Regions from separate parts of the Arthrobacter russicus genome, predicted to be linked through region 3. Evidence: predicted binding sites of a transcription regulator. Region 3 holds the regulator's gene; each other region holds the start of a gene.
The links. The regulator LexA, encoded in region 3, represses DNA repair genes until DNA is damaged. The targets are predictions, from matches to a motif close to TCGAACANNTGTTCGA.
Positions count from the first base shown of each region.

Region 1: the regulator LexA is predicted to act here: its motif matches at 1,889-1,904, upstream of JOE69_RS04625 (HNH endonuclease signature motif containing protein).
Region 2: the regulator LexA is predicted to act here: its motif matches at 1,781-1,796, upstream of imuA' (DnaE2-dependent mutagenesis accessory factor ImuA').

Region 1 covers NZ_JAVDQF010000001.1:982,119-985,392, reverse strand. Annotated here, with positions in the region: gene JOE69_RS04630 (hypothetical protein) at 1-99, opposite strand, end outside; gene JOE69_RS04625 (HNH endonuclease signature motif containing protein) at 256-1,875, opposite strand; gene JOE69_RS04620 (PspA/IM30 family protein) at 2,266-3,084, opposite strand; gene JOE69_RS04615 (TPM domain-containing protein) at 3,236-3,274, opposite strand, start outside.
Region 2 covers NZ_JAVDQF010000001.1:2,035,857-2,039,130, reverse strand. Annotated here, with positions in the region: gene JOE69_RS09555 (DNA polymerase Y family protein) at 1-1,039, opposite strand, end outside; gene imuA' (DnaE2-dependent mutagenesis accessory factor ImuA') at 1,036-1,770, opposite strand; gene JOE69_RS09545 (VOC family protein) at 1,897-2,289, shown strand; gene JOE69_RS09540 (LysR substrate-binding domain-containing protein) at 2,345-3,019, shown strand; gene JOE69_RS09535 (Dps family protein) at 3,016-3,274, opposite strand, start outside.
Region 3 covers NZ_JAVDQF010000001.1:3,233,523-3,236,796, reverse strand. Annotated here, with positions in the region: gene JOE69_RS15205 (LysM peptidoglycan-binding domain-containing protein) at 67-321, opposite strand; gene lexA (transcriptional repressor LexA) at 825-1,565, shown strand; gene JOE69_RS15195 (ATP-dependent DNA helicase) at 1,648-3,274, opposite strand, start outside.

The DNA.
Region 1 (3,274 bases), 2.3 Mb from region 3:
CGGCAGCACGACGGCGGCTAACAGCCCGAGGGCCGTGAAAATGCCCAAAAAGCGGCGCAGAGCAGCGAGTTGATCGCCTTGCCGCTTCTGATTGCGCATGGTCCAAGGGTAGCAGCGCAGCCATCGCGGGTGCAGGGATGACCGCTGGTGTTCGCTGTGCTGGCAGCGAACACCAGCGGATTGAGGCAGGCCCGGAGGTGCGTTCGCTCACCGGCTCGGAGCTTCCGGAAGTGATCCAGAGCTTCCAGAAGTGATTCAGAGCTGGTGGAAATGATTCTGCCGAGGAGTCTGCTGCGGATCGATCCAGCGCGGGGGGATGAACCAGAGTGATGCCGGCTCCGGATTGCTTCGGACGTCGTGGTCGGTGACGCGGTTGCGCTGCTGGGAGCGATTTTCAGCGGACCCGCTTTGGCCAGGCCCGCCTTGGTGGGACCCGCTTTGGCCAGGCCCGCCTTGGTGAGACTCGCTGCCGGGCTCCGCTTCGGCCCGGGGCCCGGGGACCCCGCGTTCGATGCGCCACTCGCCGAGATGGATCACATGATGGTGATGCGAGCACAGCAGGGCGCCGTTGGCTACCGAGGTCGTCCCGCCGTGTTGCCAAGGTTCGAGGTGATGGGCTTCGCACCAACTCGCCGGAATGGTGCAACCTGGGAATGCGCAACCCTTGTCCCGGGCGATCAGAGCCGCTCGCTGCGCGGGGGAGAAGAGCCGTCGTTTCCGCCCGAGGTCGAGCACTTCGCCATCACCGGCCAAGACAGCCGGGACAAGGCCGGCATCGCAGGCCAGCCGTCGGATCAAGCGGGGCGGCACCGGGCCGGTGAACTGCAGGCGGGCTTTGCTTTGGACGCTCGGTGCCTCGGCTGCCGGCTGGTTGTCTTTCGGCTGTGCGACCGGGGACTGTGCGACTGGTGATTGTGCGACTGGTGATTGTGCGACTAAGGATTGATAGTCGATGGTCGCGATGAGTTGCGCCGCCTGGCCGCCGGCTTGTGGAAGCGCCCGATCGCGGAATGCGTGGCGCAACGCGCTGATCACGGTGTCCAGATGAAATTGTTGCAGACTGCGTGCGTCGAGCGGGCGGCTCTTGGCCGCACCAGCCCGCGGATTGCTTCCGGCATGCATCACGGTGAGTAGGGTTTCGGTCTGGATCTGGTCGGCCCAAAGTTCAAAGCGGGTGAGTCCACGACGGGTTTCGCGCCGGTACAGGCCCTGCCGGTGCCGTAGCTCGGCTTCGTCCGGAATCATGCCGTCCTGGTCGATCAGGGTGTCCCACCGGCGGATCAACGGAGTCAGGAAATCCGGGTCCTGGTCGGTCAAGGCTTCGGCGAGGCTGGATTCCATCAGTTCGAGGGTCCGGCCACGGGCCGTCATGGCCGTTTGCCGGTGCGTTGCCTGCTCCGCATTCGACATGGTCTTTAGCGCGGCCTCGTCCAGGGCTGTTACTGCCAGCTGGAGGGCCGGCAAATCCGTCACCGCGTGCGCAGCAAGCGAATTGAGCAAACGGTACTTGGCGTCAAGCGGCTCACCAACGAGGGTCCGGCGGGGCAAAACTGCGGCGCCTAGATTCAACCGCCGGCGGGCCTCGCTCCGGCGGATCCGCAATCTGCTCTGCAGGAACTCCGCACAGTTTCGGAACTCTGACCGCTTGTGCTGCTGCAGATCGGCGAAAACCTGGTCCTCAATCGATTTCGCGGCAAGCAACTGGGCGTACCCGGCCTGCCGGGATATCGCCTCCACGTCGTCCGCCGCATCGAGGATTTCAACCGGAGGCATGAGTCCGACGGCGTGCTCAAGCTCGGCAATAACCTCGCCGAACAGGTCGCGGACCGCATTGAGCCGATCGGTCAATGTGCTGGTGCTGACAACTACCCCCATGAACCAATAATAATAGAAGATATATTCTAGTGCAATACCTAGAATAGGATATATATTCGATTTGGAGTCGAGCTCGGAGTGCCCCGGGATACCGGAGCGGTCTGCTCGGTGGGCTGGTTTGGCCGCCATGTCGCTCCGTCGATCGGGCAGCTGCTGCGCCGGACTCCGGCGCTGGCCCGGCATGCGACAGCGCCCAAGGCCGGCTCTGCTCTGGACCGGACTCGGTCCGGCCCCCAGCGCGGCAGAATTCCAGCACAGCAAGATTCCGGCACCTCAAGATCCCGGAGCCTCAAGATTCTGAGTACGGCAAAGGGACCGCACCTGTATGCCAGGTACGGTCCCTTTGCGGTTCCCGAGCTTCGGACGTCCGTTCGGTCGTCCGAGGCCCTTTCAGAGGGTTTTGAAATCGTCCTCGTTGACCACCGGAGTGGCGGCCGGAGCAGCTTGTGCCGGGTTGGCGGCCGGGGCGGCCGGGGTGGAATTGATCGCGGCCGGGGCGCTGCCGGCTTTCAGTGCGGCAAGTCGGGCTTCCACCTCGGTCTGCTCGCCAAGGTCTTCGAGGCTGTTGAACTGGGCGTCGAGGCTGGACGAGGCCAATTCCTGCTGGCCCCGGACCTTGGCTTCTTCGCGGCGGATCTTGTCCTCGAACCGGCCGACCTCGCTGGTCGGATCCATGATGTTGATGCTGCCGAGCGCGTCGTTGACCTGGGATTGCGCCTGCGCGGTCTTGGAACGGGCCACCAGCTCATTGCGCTTGGAGGCGAGCTCGTTGAGCTTGCCCTTCATCTGGTTCAAGCCGGTCTTGAGCTGCTCGACCACGGCTTCCTGGGACTTGATGTTCGGCTCAGCAGTCTTCGCTTCGTTCTCCGAGGAAATCTGCCGCTGCAGCGCCACCTTGGCCAGGTCGTCGAACTTCTGCGCATCCGCAGCGTTGCCTGCGGTGCGGAACTCGTCGGCCTTGCGGCTCGCGGCAAGCGCCTTGTTGCCCCAGTCCTGGGCATTCTTGATGTCTTCGTTGTAGTCGTCCTGGAGCATCCGCAGGTTGCCGATGGTCTGGGCCACCGCCGATTCAGCCTCGGCGATGTTGTTGGTGTAGTCGCGCACCATCTGGTCGAGCATCTTCTGCGGATCCTCCGCCTGATCAAGCAGCGCATTGATATTGGCCTTGGCCAGCTGCCCGATGCGGCCAAAGATTGACTGCTTTGCCATCGTGATACCTTTCGTCCTGCGATTGTGGATCTTCAGTTGTCCGTACTTGTCGGTGGATCGGTGGTGCTTGCTAGGTAGACTGCCAAAAATCCGGCAGCTTGGCTACTGGTCTTGTTGGCTACTGGTCTTGCCTGGTTGGGCAGCAGCGGGATCAGAAGCTGCCGTCGCCGCCGGAGTCGCCGCCCCAGCC
Region 2 (3,274 bases), 1.2 Mb from region 3:
GGTGGCTGATGCTGTCCGTTTTCTCCGGGCTGATCCGGAGGCTGCTGATTCCGGAACCGAACTGCTGTTTGCCAGGGGCGTGGCCGGCATCGCCCTGGAGCTGCCAGCGGACCCGGTCCAGAACGTCGTCGGCATCGAAAAACCGGGGGTGCTTCCACACCCGCTCGGCATGTCCGCCGGAGTCGTCGTGCACCTGTACCCGTAGCTCAGTGCAGACCAAGCCGGCTTCGGTGAGTCCGTCGATGAAGCGCTCGGCCGAAGTCTTGAACGCGAACGCCACCTGGTCCACACGCTCCAGCGGTGGTTCGAAGTCGAGTGCGACGTCCAGGCGGACCGCCGGGGCACGTGGCACCACGCCGCGCGGGTCGAGGCCGCGGGCCAACAGGTGTGCCTGGGCGCCGTCGGGCCCGAAGCGGTTGCGCACGTTCAGCGGAGCCAGTGCGGCGAAGTCCCCCAAGGTCTTCAGACCCAGATTCTCCAGCAGGATGGTCAGCGCGGGTTGCTGCAAGGCGTCGAGACTGATGCTGGCCAGGAATTGCGCCGAGGCGCCGGGCTGGATGATGCGTACCCGGTCGGTGCGCCGGGCGGCCTGTTCTGCGGCGAAAATGCCATCCGCGATGCCGATTCTTCCGGATGCTGCGGCGAGGGCTTCCACACTGCGCAAAAGCACCTCGGCCGCGTGGTGCTCACTGCCGAAATAGCGGGCCGGCCCTTTGGCGCGTATCGCGCAGCTGCCGGGATCGAGCAACTGCACACCGGGCATGATCTGCTCCACCGCGGCGATGATGGGCTCGAACGCCCGTTTGTCCACCACTGGGTCGTAGGGGAAGACCTGCAGCGCCGGGCATCGGGACTGGGCTTCGCGCAATCGCAGGCCGGTCTTCACGCCGGAGCTGCGGGCGGCTGCGGAGCAAGCGAAAACTTGTCCTTGATGGATCAGGGCAATCGGACCGGCGGGCTCGGCACCGTATTCGTTGACCGCGGCGGCAGCCGACCAGTCCGGAAACTGGAGCACCATGGCCCGGGTCGCGTCGATCATGCGTTCACCGCAGTTTGCAACTCGAGCTGTTCCGGCGCCGCAGGCTGATCGGGCCGGTCGGCCGGGTTGCGGTCTGCGTTGATTCGCAGCTCGCCCTGCCGGACCTGCCCGCTGCGCCAATGGGCCGACACGGCCATGGCCCGTCCGTTCAGCACTCCGTAGCCTTCGCCGAGCCCGTCCCAGCGTTCTTCGCCGAGGCGCAGTTCCGCCTCGGCCTGTGGCCAAGCCCGCATGGCGACCACGACGCATCCGCGTTGCCTGATCCGGGCGGAGAGCCGCGCGGCTTGGCTGCTGGAAACCGAGCCGGGGGCGCGGAGCAGGAGTACTCCGACGACGTCGACCAGGGCTGCGGAGACCGTGAGCCATTGGTCCCCGGGTTCGGGGACCAGGACCAGCCGGGCCAAATCGATGCCCAGCTGGGCTGCTGCTTCGATGCCGAATTCCGGCATTCCGAGTACGGCGCACCAAGCTCCCGCGGCCGAAGGCCCGGCCAGCATCGCCATTGCCAGGGTGCTGGATTCGGCAACGCTGTAGGTGGCTCCGCGCTGCAAGCCCCCGTGGGGGAGCAGCCGGCCGAGCGCCGGGTAGGTGGGAAGCAAACGGCTGCCGAGTCCGGACTTTTCCAGCTGTTTGATCTTGGTGCGCAAATCATGGATCTGCGGCACGACGGATAGCGTGTTGTCCCGGCGTGTCGTACCGGGAAAATACTCCGAACGTGCTATCGAGGTCATGAATCCATGTTCGAATATATTTTCTAATAAGTCAATCGGGATGACCGGTAGATCTTCCATTCCAGCAGGCCGTACTGACAGAAATGCAATTGACAGATACCTGTCAATTGCAACAGAATGGTCGCCATGGACGCATTGCCTGATGAGCCGCCGGGCACTCCGGCAGCCAGCACCCGGCCGGCCGGCATCGCACGTTTGATCGTCTCGGTTGCCCGGCTGGACCCGGCACTGGTTTTCTACCGCGATCTATTGGGACTCCCGGTGCGCCGCCGGTCCGGGGATTTCGTCTGGTTGGAAACCGGCGACGGGGTGGAGTTGCTGCTCCACCAGCGGCCGAGTGCGGCCAGCGACGCCGCGGTGTCGATCGGCTTCGGGATAACCGGACTGGACGCCGTGGTGCGGCGTTGGATTGCGCTCGGCGGCGCAGTCATCGACCCGCCGGCGGCACAGCCCTGGGGGGAGCGGATGGCGGTGCTCCGCGATGCCGATGGGCACGTCGTCTGCCTCTGCGAGCTCTGAGGCCCGCTGGTCCGGCCTAGGTTAGGTTGCAACCCGGAGGCATTAGGCTGGCAAGATGCTGCGCGTCGCTTTCGTCCCCGGAGTCAGCCCGGACAAATGGTTCCGGCGCTGGGTCGAGCGGCATCCCCGGACGCCGATCGAAGCGGTTCCGGTGCGCGTCGAAGAGCAGCGCGAGGTGCTGTTCGACGGTCGGGCGGATCTGTGTTTCGTGCGCCCGCCGGCGGATCTGCCCGGGTTCAAAGACGGGCTCCACCTGATCCCGCTCTACCTCGAAACCGCGGTGGTGATCGCGCCCAAAGACCATGCGGCGACGGTTTTCGACGAGTTGCTGCTCGCGGACCTGGCCGAGGAGACCATGCTCGATGCAAGCAGCGTCCCGGGGCACAGCGGCACCGAAGCGTTGCTCGATCTGGTGGCTGCCGGCGTCGGCCTCTATCTCTTGCCGCAGTCCGAAGCGCGGCATTTCAACCGCAAGGAACTCCGGTTCCGTCCGGTCACCGATGCTCCGGAGTACCCGGTGGGCATCGCCTGGCGGCAAGAACGCGAGGAGCCCGAACTCGAGGAATTCATCGGGATCGTGCGTGGCCGGACCGCGAACAGCTCCCGGGACGCCCAAGCGGTGCCGGTTCCGAAGCAGCCGGCGCGCAAGCCGCCAGCCAGGCAGTCTTCGACGGCAGCCAAGCGTAAACCGCAGAACCAAGCCCGACGCCGGCCGGGCAAACGCCGTTAAGCGCTCATATTTTCAGCGCCGACCATCCAGGCGTATTGCTCGACCTTCTCTGTGATCGCATGCAACAGGTCTGCCGAGGTGGGGTCTTCAGCATCGACGGCGTCGTGCACCCGGCGCACGGTCGCCGCGACGGCGTCCAAACGCTCGACCACCAAGTCCACCGCCTTGCTGGTATCCACCAGCCCAGACGGGAAGGCGGGCAGCGAGGTGCTCGCGGCAACCGTGGCCGTCCGGCCGTCCGGGACCGCGTGCAGG
Region 3 (3,274 bases):
GTTGTAAATAGTGCGGTTGGCGTCAGGCCATCTGACCAGGCCTTGGCCGGGCCGACCGTTCGACCGCTATTTGGTCGGAACGAAAATCTGCTGGCCGGGCGAGAGGACGGAGCTGCCCAATTCGTTCAATTGAACGATTTCGGCGACGACGTCCCGAAGGTCCCGGTTGACCCCGCTATCGGCCGCGATCGACCAGATCGACTCGCCTGAACCAACGGTCACTTTCGATGTCGCGGATCCGGCCCCGACATCGACTCCGGCTTTCAAAGGGGCAGTCAAGAAGCCCGACAGGACCAGCGCGGCCACCGCGAGCAGGAGCATCGGCAAACCGATGAAAACTAACCTCCCGCGTCGAGTCAATCGAAGCGAACGTTGGCCTCCTCGGGCCGGAACTCCGGTGGAGACCCTGGATACCGAATGAATACTGATTGCCGACATTGCTGCCACCTTCCTGTCATCGATTCGAATACCTAGTCCAGTGATCTAAGGCCGGATTCTCCGTCGATAGAACATGTTTTCGAATCGTCTGATATATTTTTAGCACACATCATCGAATCTTGCCAAGACTCGCTAGAACATATGTTTGAATTCTTGCCCTCGGTGACTTACCGTGAAGTCAGCGGATCCGAGGATCCGGGCCACAGCAGGGCTGCTGAGTCCGGGAACCCCTGGATCGGTGCGGTTTTCGTTCATGGAGACAGTCCATCAGCGAGCACCGACAGTTTTGCCCCGGCAGGTCTCCGGCTTCCGCCGGAGCAATGTTCGGCGGCGTTTTGGACAGACCGTTAGACAAGCAGCTCAGGGCTCTGAAAGGGCGGATCGGCATGGCAGCACAGGAGAGTTCGAACGGTGCACTTCCCCGGCGCACCGGGTTGAAGGGGCTTACGATGCGGCAGAAGAAGATCCTCGAATGCATCCAGCGCTCGATCAGTTCCAACGGATACCCGCCCTCGATGCGCGAGATCGGCGACGTCGTCGGCCTGGCCAGCCTGTCCAGCGTGACGCACCAACTGTCGCAATTGGAGAAACAAGGCTACTTGCGCCGCGACCCTAAACGCCCCCGGGCCATGGAAGTGCTGATTCCGCTGACCCTCGAGGAGGGTTCGGTGGACATCGAGGGTGTCGCCGACACCACGAGTCTGCGCAGCACTGCCAAAGGCTTGAACGTGGCGGAACTGGGCAGCGCCCAGGACACCGCGATGGTTCCCTTGGTCGGCCGGATCGCCGCCGGCGGGCCGATCCTGGCGGACCAGGTGGTCGAAGACGTGATGCCTTTGCCGCGGCAGTTGGTCGGCCACGGCGAGCTGTTCATGCTCAAGGTCGCCGGTGATTCGATGATCGATGCGGCGATCTGCGACGGCGATTGGGTAGTCGTCAGACGGCAGAACGATGTGATCAACGGCGATATCGTAGCGGCGCTGCTCGACGACGAGGCCACGGTGAAGACTTTCCGGCAACGCGACGGTCACACCTGGCTGCTCCCGCAGAACACCCAGTACGAGCCCATTCTGGGGGATTTCGCCACGATCATGGGCAAAGTCGTTTCAGTTCTGCGTGCGCTCTGACTAACCCGCTCTAGTCCCGGTCGGGCGTGGAGTTTTACCCCTTATCGAAGCCGTTTCAAGGGGTGGAGCTCCACGCCTGGACTCATTTCGCCGGCGTTTTCGGAGCAAGCCGTTCGAGTGCGGCCAAGGCGATTTTGCGGTCCGTAGTCGCCCAGAACGGCGGCAGCGCCGCGCGGAGGAACCCGCCGTAGCGTGCGGTTGCCAAACGGGAATCCAAAATGGCTACCACTCCCCGATCGCTCGACGAGCGGATCAACCGGCCGGCGCCTTGGGCGAGCCGGATCGCCGCGTGGGTGGCGGATATCGACATGAAGCCGTTCCCTCCGGAACGGGCCACCGCCCTGGTCCGGGCGGTCATCAAGGGATCATCCGGCCTCGGAAACGGAATCCGGTCGATGGTGACCAAGCGGCAGGAAGCGCCTTGCACATCGACCCCCTGCCACAGCGACATGGTACCGAAGAGGCAGGTATCCGGTTCGGCCTCGAACTGCCGCACCAGAGCTGCCATCGACGTTTCGCCTTGGCAGAGGATCCGAAGATCCAACCGGCTGCGCAGTTCCGCGGCCGCGTCCTCGGCGGCTTTCCGCGACGAGAACAGGCACAGCGCTCCGCCGGCTGAAGCCCGGATCAAGGCCTCGAGTTCGTCGAGCTGCTCCGGCGAATTGCCCCGGCCCGGTTTCGCCAAATGCGCCGCGACGTAGAGCATGCCCTGTTTCGGATAGTCGAAGGGGCTGCCCACATCCGCTCCGGTCCAGCTCGGTGCGCCTTCGCCCAGCAGCCCCAAGCCGCCCGCCGTCGGCTCGAACGCCGCGCCGATGGCCAAGGTGGCCGAGGTGAGAATTGCGGTGTGTTCGCCGAACAACCCGTCCCGGAGTTTCATGGCGACACTCAACGGAGCGATGTTGATGGTTCCCGGCTCGGACTCGTCGGCCGGGGAGTAGCCGCGTTTCGGGTCGAATACGCCCTGCCGGGACAACCAGACCACCTCGCCCGAATCGGCCGCCCCGATCAGTCGTTCGCAAAGCTCCAAAATGAGCAGCAGCCGGGAGCGGGCCATCTGGCGCCCACCGTCGGCCACTTGCGAAGATTCGCCCTTGGAATCGGACAGGGCCACCCGGGAAGCCTCCCGGAGCATCCCGACCACATCGGTCTGGCGCGCATCCAGACCATCCGGGAGCCAGCCGCTGGGCACCCCGGAAAAGACTTCCTCCAGTGCCACCGCGGCGGCATTGAGTCCGTCGACGTTGATCGCGGTGTGCTTCCGTGCCGCGCTGGCCGCAACCGTGACCATGTTCGCGGACAGCTGGCCGGCGATGGTGCTGGTCACCCGGTCCACCAGCTCATGCGCCTCGTCGACCACCACCACGTCGTATTCCGGCAACACGGCCAAGCCCTCGAAGGCGCTGATCGCCAGCATCGCATGATTGGTGACCACCACATCGGCCTCGGCGCCGCGGGCCCGCGCCAGTTCGCTGAAGCAGTCCGATGCCATCGGGCATTTCTGCGAGCCGAGGCATTCCATCGAAGTCACCGAGACCTGCCGCCAAGCTTTGTCGCTGACCCCCGGATTGAGCTCGTCGCGATCACCGGTCGTGGTGTCTTCGGCCCATTCCCGCAGCCGGACCACCTCTTTGCCCAAAGCGGTCGCCGGCCCCGCACCGGGCAAATGCACCACCGAGGTGTCTTCGCCCAACGCGAAAAGCTGGCCG